DNA from 3 places in the Marinococcus tarijensis genome. Region 2 is predicted to be linked to each of the others. Evidence: predicted binding sites of a transcription regulator. Region 2 holds the regulator's gene; each other region holds the start of a gene.
The links. The regulator LexA, encoded in region 2, represses DNA repair genes until DNA is damaged. The targets are predictions, from matches to a motif close to CGAACATATGTTCG.
Positions count from the first base shown of each region.

Region 1 (4,280 bases), on a different contig from region 2:
GGTTCTTTGGCAATGAAGCCCTCGATGGTGCGAAGATCAGTTTCGCTTAAAATCGTATTTACCTGAAGGACAGGGACAGGCAGGTCATCGTAAATCGGCACTGAGCTGATAATAACGTCGATATGGTCAAAATCCATGTCCCGAAGCCGGTAGTATTCCGTTGTTCCCATAATGTGGAGACGTCTTCCGAACTTTGACTGAAGCCGGTAGTAGAGCAGCTGTGCGCTTCCGCGGCCGGAGGCGCAGACGATCAGGCAGCGGGAAGGCGTCGTTTCCATTTTACTGCGCTCAAGAGCGGCACCGATATGAAGAGTCAGATAACCAATTTCATTTTCATCAATACGAATATCGTAATGGTCTTCAAGAGCGATGCCGGCAATCACCCCGGCTTCAAAGGCGAGCGGATAGTTAGCCTTAATATCGGCAAGCATTGGATTGCGCACATTCATATTGTAACGGAACCGGCTGATGGCCGGCTGAAGATGAAGTGCAAGGGCAATGACGAGCTCCTGGTCGTGCTGGAACTTCAGATGCAGCTCCTTGTCGATATGAACGAGGAGAAAAGCGACCATATCGTACGTATCGGCATCGAGAGAGTTCTTTACCGTTTCAACAGTGCCATTCTCATTATCGAACAGGCGGGTGCCGAGCAGATGAAGCGTAATATAGGCAATTTCTTTCTCCGGGAACGATACCTGCCAGGTTACGGGGCCGTCTGTCTACACGCAGGCGGCCTGGCCTGTATAAAGACATGCAGAATAAAGGAGTGAGATGATGAAGGAAGGTATTAAGATTGTAACGATCGGCGGGGGTTCAAGCTATACGCCGGAGCTCGTGGAGGGATTTATTAAAAGATACCGGGAACTGCCGGTGAAGGAGCTGTGGCTCGTAGATATTCCGGAAGGAAAAGAAAAGCTGGAGATCGTAGGAAAACTCGCCCAGCGTATGGCAGCCGAAGCAGGTATCGATATGACCGTGCATCTTTCCTACAGCCGTGAGGAAGCACTGCCGGGGGCAGATTTTGTCACCACCCAGTTTCGGGTCGGCATGCTTGAAGCCCGGGCGAAGGACGAGCGGATTCCGCTTTCCTACGGCGTGATCGGCCAGGAAACGAACGGGCCGGGCGGACTGTTTAAAGGACTGCGGACGATTCCGGTTATTATTGACATTGTTCATGACATCGAGCGGCTGTGTCCGGACGCGTGGCTTGTAAACTTTACGAATCCGGCCGGCATGGTGACAGAAGCGGTGCTGCGCTACACGAACCATGAACGCATTGTCGGTCTCTGCAACGTGCCGGTGGGAATGCAGATGGGTGTGGCCGAAGCGCTTGGGGTAGACGGCAGCCGTGTCCGTATTGATTTTGCCGGGCTGAATCATATGGTGTACGGACTGAACATTTATCTCGACGGCGAAGATGTGAAACAGCAGGCACTCGAAGCAGTGGCAGATCTGGCGAATGCCTCCACGATGAAAAATATCGCAGCGCTCGGATGGGAGCCGGATTTCATCCGGGCGCTGCAGGTGCTGCCCTGCCCTTATCACCGGTATTACTATAAAACAGAAGAAATGCTGGCCGAGGAGCAGGCGGCCGCCGGGAAAACCGGCACCCGGGCGGAGGTCGTCCAGGGGGTGGAGGAGGAGCTTTTTGCCCTCTATACCGATGAAGCACTCCGGTCGAAGCCGGAGCAGCTGGAGCAGCGCGGCGGGGCTTATTACAGCGAAGCGGCATGCAGCCTGATCAATTCGATTTATAACGACACCCGGGATATCCAGCCGGTTAATACTAAAAACCGCGGCGCCATTGCCGGGATTCCGGGAGAGTCGGCAGTGGAAATCAGCTCCGTCATCACGAAGGACGGTCCGAAGCCGGTGGCTGTCGGGGAGCTGCCGGTGGCAGTCCGGGGACTCGTGCAGCAGATCAAGTCGTTTGAACGGGTCGCTGCCGAAGCGGCGGTGACGGGAAATTACGAAACAGCTCTTCTGGCAATGACCATTAACCCTCTCGTTCCATCTGATACAAAAGCAAAACAGATGCTTGATGACATGCTCGAAGCCCATCGGGAGCATCTGCCTCAGTTTTTCCAGACAAAAAAGGCTTGAAACGGTAAGGTCTCCTGAAACAGGAGGCCTTTTTTTGTCAGAAAAAATTTTCCATATTTTAAAAATAAACCACAAAAGGAACAAATGTTCGTGTATACTAAAGCGAAAGGAGGCGTTACGGATGAAAGAAAACAAATTAACCCCGGGATCGAATATGCGCTGGGAATCCAGTCGCATGATTCTGCCGGAGCACCGGGAAATGTGGCTGCGTCACCAAAAAGAGGACCGGATGAAGTTCAGGCCCCTTTGGGATGAGCAGCAGCTTGAGGAGTTTTCCCACCGCCTTCAGGAGGCTGTGGCGGCCGGAGTGGAAGTAACGCTTCACGTTTTTGATCCTTATGTAGAAATAAAAATGACCGGAAAAATTCTGCATCTGGATACGCTGAACAAAACAATTAAAATAGAAGCAGGCGGGGGCACCCGGCGTGTAGGCGTGCAGGATATTATGGATCTGGAAACGTAAAAGCACGTTTTTGAAATATGCGTGAGGGAAAGGAAGACAAGAAAAGAACTCAAAAGGGAGCGAATGAAATGAAGGATAAAAAATTCAGCAGAATTTCCTTAACGTCTTCCCTGGGAGGCCTCGGACTGATTGCTGTATCTATCGTTGTGTCCGCCGTGTTTTCCCTTCCTGACAGCAGCCCCCTCGTGCCGTTATTCGGATCACTGCTGACGATTGGGATTCTGCTGCTGGCACTCAGTGCATTTATGAGCATGATTGCTTTTTCGCGCCGGGAGCCGGGATGGATGAAGCTGAGCGGCTGGATTGTTATGGCGGTGCTTCTGCTCTGGTTTATGGTCAGTCCGGCACTTACGGGGATAGTATAAGTCTTCGAAAAACGCTGGTTGCGCGCAGTACTGGTTCGTGGTGTAATGTAGAAAAAGATGCAGAGGACGGATGTTTTATGAGTACACCAGATTTTCGGGCCCGCTCGCCGTGGGCATCATTAACAGATGTAGATAAAGTACACGTTTCTCCGGTTTCGCCCGGATCGATTCACACCTCTTTGACGGTGCCGGGAAGCAAAAGCTTTACGAACCGGGCACTGATCATGGCTGCTCTCGCCGAAGGCACGTCCACCCTTTCCGGCATTTTAAAAAGCGATGACTCGTACTGGTGCCTTGGCGCTCTCCGGGCGCTTGGCGTAAAGTCCGAAGTGGAGGGCGATACGGTGACGATCCACGGATGCGGGGGCCGGTGGCCGGAGGAGAATGCAGAGCTTTACATAGGGGCTGCCGGTACGACGGCCCGTTTCCTCCCAGGCCCGCTTGCAGCAGCCGGGAGCGGCGTTTACAAAGTGGAAGCAAGCAAACGTATGAGTGAACGTCCAGTGGAGCCGTTAATGGAAGCTTTGGAAACGCTTGGAGCCGATGTTCATTACATAGATAAAAAGGGGTTTTATCCGCTTGAAATTCATGCGGGCGGGCTTCCCGGTAAAGAAGTGACCATTTCCGGAAAATTATCGAGCCAGTTTATCAGCGGTCTGCTTTTGACGGGCGCCTATACCGAGGAAGGCCTGCGGATCCGGATTCCGGATTACATTGTGCAGCATGCATATGTACACATTACGCTTGATTTAATGAATCAGTTCGGGGTGCCGGTTACGTACAACGAGGATTTAACCGACATGCAGGTGCCGGCAAAAAGCTTTCAGGGCCGGAGCATGGCGCTTGAAGCAGATGCGTCGACAGCCAGCTACTTTATGGCACTGGCGGCCCTGACGGCCGGGACGGTCCGTATTAATAATTTAACAATGGACACCAATCAGCCGGATATAGGAATGGTGGATGTGTTCGAAAAAATGGGCTGCCGCGTGGAAAAAGGTGACACCTACATTGAAGTTACAGGCCCCACACAGCTTTCGGGCGGGTTTGAGCTCAGCATGAAGGAAATGTCCGATCAGACGCTGACCGTTGCTGCTCTGGCTCCGTTTGCCGATGCCCCGATTACGATCCGGGATGTGGAGCATATTCGTCACCACGAATCCGACCGCATTCACGCAGCGTGCACAGAGCTCCAGAAAATGGGCATCCGGGTGGATGAATATTCGGACGGGCTGAAAATATACCCGGGAACACCGATTGGAGTGTCGCTTCATTCGTACGATGATCACCGGGTGGCTATGGCCCTTTCGCTTATTGGGGCGAAGGTGCCGGGGATTTATATTGAAGATCCG
Region 1 covers NZ_JBQOJA010000004.1:61,214-65,493, reverse strand. Annotated here, with positions in the region: gene ACTTK7_RS03375 (BglG family transcription antiterminator) at 1-572, opposite strand, end outside; gene ACTTK7_RS03370 (6-phospho-beta-glucosidase) at 775-2,103, shown strand; gene ACTTK7_RS03365 (YolD-like family protein) at 2,225-2,566, shown strand; gene ACTTK7_RS03360 (hypothetical protein) at 2,635-2,931, shown strand; gene aroA (3-phosphoshikimate 1-carboxyvinyltransferase) at 3,009-4,280, shown strand, end outside.
Region 1: ACTTK7_RS03365 (YolD-like family protein) is a predicted target of LexA. The motif match lies at 2,181-2,194, and genes of this name have one in related genera.

Region 2 (4,280 bases):
AATTGGATAAAAGGAGGATAACGATGGCACAGGAACCGGATTTTTCTCAGGAAGGACTGAAAGGCTACCGCGTGCGCCCGCTCCATTTTGCCGGCGAATCAGTCGAAGTGTATCAGGACGAAGAGCTCGTGCTGCTCGTGCAGGTGACTACATCGGCGATGGCAGCCGAAGCAAGTTTAAAGGAAGAAAATGTACCGGACTGGTTATGGAAAATCGGCATGGATTATCTGAAGCAGGAAGAGCCGACGGAAAGAAAGCGTCTCGTCATCACTGTTCAGGACGTGACGGACGGAGAAGTAAACAAAGCGTATGATAATTTATTAAGAGATTTCGAAGCGCCCTCGAGCTGAGAGGGTGCTTTTTGTTTTTATTTATATAGAAGAAATTGGCTGAAGGTTTCTTTTTCCAGTAGGAACACTGAGAAACGGTTTTCACTGACACGAGTAGGAAATTCTTTCTGAAAAAAACGGCCGGGCGTCTTCTCGAACCGAAAAAACTGTGGTATAAATAAGTGGAGGGGGTGGATGACAGTGGCTTTAGTGGAATTCAAATGCAGAACGCAGCCGCAGGTGACCTATAGCAGTGACGGTCATGAAATTCATTACAAGGTGATTGAATACGCCGATGGCTACGAAGTGGTGCTTCATTCGATGAGTGATTTTCAGCCGGCCGATGAAAAACTGTTATTTCATCAGGGAAGTCAGGTCATTCACGCCAAAGAGCATACTTACGTATTAGATACCTGCGATTGTGTGTACAGCGGTGGCTCCGATGAAACCATCGATCATTCGATCTGTCACAAACCGTATTCTAAATCCATGTAATCAAACGCTAAGCGGAGCTTTCCTTCCCGGGAGGCTCTTTTTTGTGGCGGACGCAGGTGCAAAAAATATTCCGGAAAACAGAAAGGGGCATACAAATGCTGCATTTTGAAAAGAAGGACCTTCACAATTTAAACCACGCGGAGGCGCCGTATGTATACATTTACCAATACGGAAAAACGGACATCAGTAGCCACCCCTCCGACAGCAGCCGGGTGGGGCTGTCCAAGCAGGGAATGATGAAGCTGGTGAATTACTGGATCGAGGAAGGCAACCTTGATGATAACGACAAGCAGCAGATTAAAGAGTGGCTCGACCAGTAACCCTTCAGGACACGTGGGGGAAATTCGGGTTTAGCAGGAGAGGTGCAGGGAAAAGGAATCACAATTCACCAATAGAAAAACGAGCTTCAGGCACGTATGTGCGCCGAAGTCGTTAAAGGGGGAATCGTGATGGCACGCCTGCTTGACTTTTATCACGGACCGTATGAAGGCAGCCCGGGAGAGTCTGAACATTTTAATGGACCGGTGCTTCACATCTTTGAGGGCGACCAGCTGCTGCTGTCGATGCAGATTACGGCAGAAGCACTCCGGAAAGATGAACTGAACGTAGACATGACAACGGTGTATGAATGGCTCTGGCACCGGGGGCTCGAATTTATTGAACAGGAAAATATTACGTCAGCCACGGTGATAGTGATTACCGATAGAGATGTCGAAGGAAATCAAATTGTTACGTCATACCGGACGCTTGCATGCCGGGCATAATACAAACGGGGCCGCCTGCTTTGATAAAGCAGGCGGCCCCGTTTATGTGATTAAAAGATGGTGCGGAAAACGCCGGTCACTCTGCCGAGTATCGTACAGTTTTCTAAAATGATCGGATCCATGGTGGCATTTTCAGGCTGCAGCCGGATAAAGTTTTCTTCTTTATAAAACCGTTTAACTGTCGCTTCCATTTCATCGGTCATAGCGACAATAATATCGCCGTTATCAGCGGTCTGCTGCTTTTGAACGACGACAAGATCCCCGTCAAAAATGCCAGCCTCTATCATACTGTCCCCCTGAATGGTAAGCATGTACACCTGTTCCTCGTCGGTCACCATGCGCTCCGGAAGAGGGATGTATTCTTCTACATTTTCCACCGCAGTGATAGGCTCCCCGGCCGTGACTTTACCGATCACCGGCACGTACACAGCTTTGCTTTCGTGAATCGGCTCGCTGCCCTGGTCTTCAAGCTCAAGCACTTCAATTGCCCGCGGCTTGGTCGGGTCACGGCGGATTAAATTTTTGTTTTCAAGGCGGGCGAGGTGCCCGTGCACCGTTGAACTCGAGGCGAGCCCCACGGCTTCTCCGATCTCCCGGACCGAAGGCGGATAGCCTTTTTCTTTTACTTCTTCTTTTATATAATCAAGAATTTGCTGCTGGCGCTTGGATAGCTTCATCTCCGCACCTCCTTTTGAGGAATTTTTCTGAGTAAAGTATAGCATGAGGGGAACAAAAACGCAAACACCCGTTCTAATATTTCTGTTGACGGGAACAGGTATTCTGGTATACTGGATGAATATAGGAACATACATTCTCATTCAGGGGGAACATGCATATGAATAAACTCAAAACTTTCACTTCAACGGACTGGACGATGCTTGCCTTATTTGCATTCGCGCTTTTATTTTTGGTATATTCAGCGGACGCTTCGATCACTCCGGACACGCTGGGCGGCACGGAAGCAGACCGTTCGGCAGAAATCGTCTATGAACAGGAGCATCCGGTTTTAAAGGACAGGCTGGGCTATCAGGAGCAGCCGTGGGAACGAACGGTTTCGTTTGACGCTGCCGAACAGTAAAACACGAACGGAAAGGACCGCAGACAAATGAAAACATGCATCATTTACGCCCGGGTAAGTACGGAAAAAGAAGAACAGCAGTCCTCGCTTGCCAGGCAGCAGGAGGAGCTGGAAGCTCTTGCGGCATCAAATGGCTGGACGGTGCAGCAGACCGTGACAGAACAGGAGAGCAGCTATTCCGTGGAGAGGGACGGACTTCTCCGTGTGTTTGAGCTCCTCGATGACACCGGGGCGGACACACTGCTGATCACCGATGACACGCGGCTTGGACGTGGAAATGCTAAAATTGCCGTGCTCCATGAGCTGCAGAAAAGGGGTACGTCCATCTATACGGTGAAGGATGACGGGGAGCTTGAAATTGCAGATACCGATCATATGATTATGGAGATTTTATCCATTGTGGAAGAGCATCAGCGCCGTCTGCATAATTTTAAGATTAAGCGGGGGATGCAGCGGGCGGTGGAAAACGGGTATCATCCGGAAGAAAACTTCGGGTTGAGCCGCAGCGGCGGCCGGAAGAAAATAGAGGTGCCCATTGAAGAAATCGTTAAGCTGAAACAGCGGGAGCTGACGTTTAAAGATATCGCTCTGACGCTCCGGGGCCTTGGCTACGATATTTCCAAAGCGACGGTGCACCGCCGTTATAAAGAATATGAACAGCAGCGTGCGGATATAGAACCGCAATGATTTGTTTGCGGTACGGCGCTGTTTTTAATATAATAAAAAAGGAACGCCATTTTAAGGGAGGCAACTTATGCTTTCGAAAGAAAAAATTGACCGGATTAATGAGTTAGCCAAACGTCAAAAATCAACAGGGCTGACAGCTGAAGAAGAAGAAGAACAGCATGCGCTGCGTCAGGAATATTTAAGCAAATTCCGTTCTTCGTTTAAAAACCAGCTTGAAAACGTAAAAGTGGTGGATGAAGAAGGCACGGATGTAACTCCAAGCAAGCTTGAGCGTGTGAAACGACGGAACCGCAGCTTCCGACATTAAGATAAAAGAGAGGCCTGGTCTTAACAAAGAGCAGGCCTTTTGATTTTCTTCTTTCTCTGTTAACACGCTTGTGTAATCGTTTTAAAACCTTTATCATAAAAGCGTACAAGAACACGGAAATTCCCGCGGGGTCAACTCACAGGTACGGGTTTCCACCCAAAAATACATACAGTGGAGGGACATATGCATGGCAATTAGCACAGAACAATTAGCAATTAACACGATTCGGACACTGTCCATCGAAAGCATTGAAAAAGCCCAGTCGGGCCACCCGGGGCTTCCGATGGGAGCGGCGCCGATGGCGTACGCGCTCTGGACCAAATCCATGAACCACAACCCGGCCAACCCGGCATGGTTTAACCGCGACCGCTTCGTGCTGTCCGCCGGACACGGATCGATGCTCCTATACAGCATGCTGCACCTGAGCGGCTACGACCTGTCGCTCGAGGAACTGAAAAACTTCCGCCAGTGGGGAAGCCAGACGCCGGGCCACCCGGAATACGGACACACCGCCGGCGTGGAAGCAACCACCGGCCCGCTCGGCCAGGGACTGGCCATGGGCACCGGGATGGCGATGGCCGAGCGCCATCTGGCCGCCAAATACAACACCGACGATCACG
Region 2 covers NZ_JBQOJA010000009.1:82,711-86,990, reverse strand. Annotated here, with positions in the region: gene ACTTK7_RS07325 (hypothetical protein) at 1-2, shown strand, start outside; gene ACTTK7_RS07320 (hypothetical protein) at 24-350, shown strand; gene ACTTK7_RS07315 (hypothetical protein) at 525-824, shown strand; gene ACTTK7_RS07310 (hypothetical protein) at 866-1,144, shown strand; gene ACTTK7_RS07305 (hypothetical protein) at 1,274-1,588, shown strand; gene lexA (transcriptional repressor LexA) at 1,639-2,265, opposite strand; gene ACTTK7_RS07295 (hypothetical protein) at 2,424-2,666, shown strand; gene ACTTK7_RS07290 (YneB family resolvase-like protein) at 2,694-3,353, shown strand; gene ACTTK7_RS07285 (DUF896 domain-containing protein) at 3,421-3,660, shown strand; gene tkt (transketolase) at 3,848-4,280, shown strand, end outside.

Region 3 (4,280 bases), on a different contig from region 2:
GGGGAATGACCATTATGAATCCCAGGCAGCTGTCAGCTTTGCTTACTGCACCTCGAAAAACGTACCGGCAATTAACCGGTCATCCAAAGCTTCACTTCACCGCCCTTTGGATCGTTATCATTGCCGGAATATCTCAGGCCTTTGCACAAAACGCCCGGGAAACGGCACCGCTTGAAACGGACTCCGCTCTTTTTACGTTTCTGGCAGCCGCCGGCATTATCGCCGCGTTCCTTGTATTTCAAATCATTACTTTTTACTTGAACGGACTGATCCTGAAGCTCGTTATTTTGATATTCCAGGGCAGGATGAACGCCCGGGAAGCCCGGACTATTTACGGACTGTCCCTTTTTCCACAGGCAATTATTTTCCCCATCATTTTTTTACTATACCTCGGCCAGCTTATGGCCAACGGCGACACGGCTACGCTGCTTACAGCTATCGCCGGGGTTCTCACAGCCCTTGCTTCCATTTGGACTATTGTTACTCAGGTGAATTTAATTTCCGCCGCTTCCGGCTTCTCCGGCGGTAAAGCTTTCGGGGCATTTGTAGTGTTTGCCCTGTTACTGACGCTCCTCATTTTTATTATAGTTCTGCTTTTAGCTTTGATGGCTATTTTCTTCTTCGGCGTCTTCTCCAGTTAATCAACTAAAACAGCTGCGTTTAAAAAAGACGCAGCTGTTCATAGTTTACCGTTTTATAAACCTTGCCACGGCCTCCCGTTACTTCTCCCGGGCCGTAAAACTCCGAAGCTGTAACTCCAAGAAGCCGGACAGGCTCCCCCCCGGAGGCCCCTTCCTCGAGTAAAAGACGAAGAGCCTCGAGCAGCTCCGCACGATCATTGCTCGGGTGCTCGAGGGTGGACCGGCGGGTTATCTGCTGAAAATCAGCAAATTTTATTTTCAGCACAATACATTTGGCTCTGATGCCGTCTTTTTTCAGCCTGGCCAGCACCTGATCAAGCAGCTCTTCAATAACTGGAAGCATATCCTGCACAAGCAGAAGATCCTGCGAAAGCGTCGTCTCTTTTCCGAGCGATTTCCGCTCCCTTTCCGGATTTACCGGACGTTCGTCGATCCCCCGGGCCTGACGGTAAAAAACATGGCCCTGCTTATGAAACAATTCCACGAGCCTTGCTTCACTCAGCTGCTGCAGGTCTTCCCCGGTTTCAATGCCGAGTGAATCAAATTTCCGTTTGGTCACCCTTCCCACTCCGCGAAAATCACCGATGGAAAGAGCCTTCACAAAAGCATCCGCCCGGTCCGGAGTAATAACTGTCAGGCCATCCGGCTTATCATAATCCGAAGCCGTCTTTGCAAGAAATTTATTATATGAAACACCGGCAGAGGCAGTGAGACCAGTCTTTTGATAAATTCTTTTCCGTATTTCTTTAGCTGCGAGCGTAGCGGACGGCAGATTCCAGTGGTTTTCTGTCACATCGAGATAAGCCTCATCCAGGGAAAGAGGCTCCACCAGATCAGTGCAGTCATGAAAGATCGCCATTATTTCACGCGAAACCTCCCGGTATTTTTCCATATTCCCTTTAATAAAAATAGCTTCCGGGCACCTTCGGTAGGCTTCGTAGGAAGACATAGCCGAATGAATACCGTACGGCCTCGCTTCGTAGGAGCATGTAGCCACTACACCTCTTGACCAGGGAGAACCTCCGACTACCAGAGGCTTGTTTCGCAAATGGGGCTGATCGCGCTGTTCAATAGATGCAAAAAAAGCATCCATATCAATATGAATAATCTTCCGGAGCTTTTGTTCATTCTGCTTCATTTCCTACGCCCCCTTATACGCGCAGTTTTCTGTTCCTTCTATTATAGCGGACAACACCTTTTTCCACAAACGTACGTTCTCATCAGGTGAACATCCTTTATCGTTTACGGCCGGGGTTTCTGAGCTCTTCATTGCGTTCGCGGGCACTTTAGTATACTATCATAATCGTACAAATACGAAGGCGCCGCGGTATACTCAATCCCGATTGGAGGAATGTATATGAATTATGAAGTTCAGATTTTTACCCAGCCAAACTGCTCCTCCTGTGCTAAAGTAAAAGGCTGGTTTCAGGAAAACCGTATTTCTTTTATTGAAAAAGATATCGTCAATGACCCACAGGCGAACCAGGAGTTCGGTGCATTAAACGAAAAATTTGTTCCTATTACTATTATTATCACGGACGACGAAAGATATCAGGTCGTCGGTCCAAATCTGAAAAAAATAAAAACACTTGCTGCTACAGTCGGAATATCCGGCCAAAGCAATTAATGCTAATGGCATTCAGCACTGGTTTCAAGCCAGTGCTTTTTTATATTTGTTGAACAAAACCATTCAGGCTCTGCTGGGCAAATAAAGACGCTTGCGGTTATGCCTCCAGGGGTAAATACCTATAACGGCAGGAATTTGCAGCGAAGGGAGGAGGATTCGTGCCTACAGTGCTTTTCATCATAACGATAATCATTGCCGGAACGGTTTTAGCTTCTATTGGGTTCTATTTCCTTCGTAAATTTTACGACAAATTATGAAAAGGACAGTTCACCGCGTGAACCGTCCTTCTTTTGGCATTTCAATATTTTTGTTTTTCGCAGCCAGCTTCTCCAGAAACAATGCTTCGTCTTTCGGTGCAATATGCTGATGACGATTTCCTTCCTGGTAGATCACCTTCAGTCTTTCCGGGGTCGCCCCCTTAATCCACCCGGGTGCCTCTTCCACCCGTTGAATGGAGTCATAAGGAATACGCAGCCGGATCAACAGAGAGGCGTGGACTGCCAGATGCTCTTCGTTTAATTCATATTTTGTGAAAAATACAATCTGAGTTACTAAAATGATAATGACCGCATCAATCACAGCCCTCAGAATAGTCCCCGGCCCTCCGTTATACATAAACAGCGCCTGAAAAACAGAATATCCCAGCAGCACAATGGCTATGACCGCAAATACGGACAGCAGTCTGCTTCCTTTCGCTCGAAACACCATTATCCGGTCTCCTCTAGTTTTTTTTATCAGAATCGTTTGGTTTCAGCCCGTACTTATAAACAATAGGCATAAGAACCATTAAAAGCATCGAATTCGTAAACAGCGGAAGAAAGATTTCGTGAGCTTCCATTACGACCCCGATAAATGAAACAATCAATACCGGCGCTGTTGCCACCAGTATGGTGATTAGTTCGCGTTTTGCACTCCATAGCTGCCTGCTGTCCGCTATCGATAAAATGAGCATCCAGTACACCATGAACGCAAGCGGCATCATGGCGTCGATAAGAGGCTGCTCCAGCACAAAAAAGAAGACCAGACGCACAGCCGATAGTATAGCTAAAATAACAATAATTAATTGACGAAATGACGACTCCACGATGTATTCGCTCCCTATTCCCTGCTTTTTGCCGTTCTCGGCTTTACTGTAAACAACGCAAAACCCAGCACCGCCCCTATTACGTATTTCATCATGCTGTTCTTCCTTCCATTAAGGACGGAATTCCAGATAGACACCGTTTGGATCCTGCACAGTCTCCGTCTCTTCCGCTCCCTGAATAACTACTTTTTCAAGTTCGAAGGCACGCTTTTCCTGCCAGGCAGGCACTAGCGCTTCTGCACCCAGAACGGTCAGCCAGTCGTACGAATCATAAGGCTCGGGACTGGTAATGAGGACAGACTGCACCTTCTCTTTTCCTCCAATAGGAAGCTCTTCCGCCCAATCAAGCTGAATCTTCGGGCCGGTGGACGGCTGAAGAAAGGTTCTCCGTTCCTTTTTGGTAATACCCCAGCCATGTTCCTTTGCGCGCCGGAGGATACTGGCATGTTCTTCCCCGTTTACACGATAGCCAAAGTAGCCGAACGTATTCATTCTTCCTGCGCCAAAGGTAACCCTCACCTGACCGAGACTCATTTCTATCATCCGGAACGTTAACCCTTTATGGCGGAAGTCATGCCACCCAAGCGGTGGATCATACCGTTTAATACGATAATTTTCCAGGGCAAAGCGCCCTACTACTTCAAATCCATGACTGCTGTAAAAAGCTTCTGTTTCTTCTACCTCTGTCGTCCAAAAATGGTAATGGAATAGTTCCACATTGTTCACCTCTACTGCCCTTCTGCAGGCTGGCTGCACTCGTGCCGAAAATAGCATTTGTGTTCTACTTCTATGGCTGATTTGCTTTTTTGGGCGTCCCCTGATGGAAAACAAGCTCCCAGCTGGAGGCCGTCCTCCGCCATATAGAGCTGCGCAGCGAAGTCCCCAGCTCGCTCTTTACGGTATAGGTTGCCAGGTATAAATGCTCCGA
Region 3 covers NZ_JBQOJA010000015.1:52,949-57,228, reverse strand. Annotated here, with positions in the region: gene ACTTK7_RS10115 (YIP1 family protein) at 6-641, shown strand; gene dinB (DNA polymerase IV) at 661-1,779, opposite strand; gene ACTTK7_RS10105 (glutaredoxin family protein) at 1,999-2,268, shown strand; gene ACTTK7_RS10100 (PH domain-containing protein) at 2,536-2,976, opposite strand; gene ACTTK7_RS10095 (hypothetical protein) at 2,990-3,352, opposite strand; gene ACTTK7_RS10090 (hypothetical protein) at 3,464-4,078, opposite strand; gene ACTTK7_RS10085 (nuclear transport factor 2 family protein) at 4,140-4,280, opposite strand, start outside.
Region 3: dinB (DNA polymerase IV) is a predicted target of LexA. The motif match lies at 1,846-1,859, and genes of this name have one in related genera.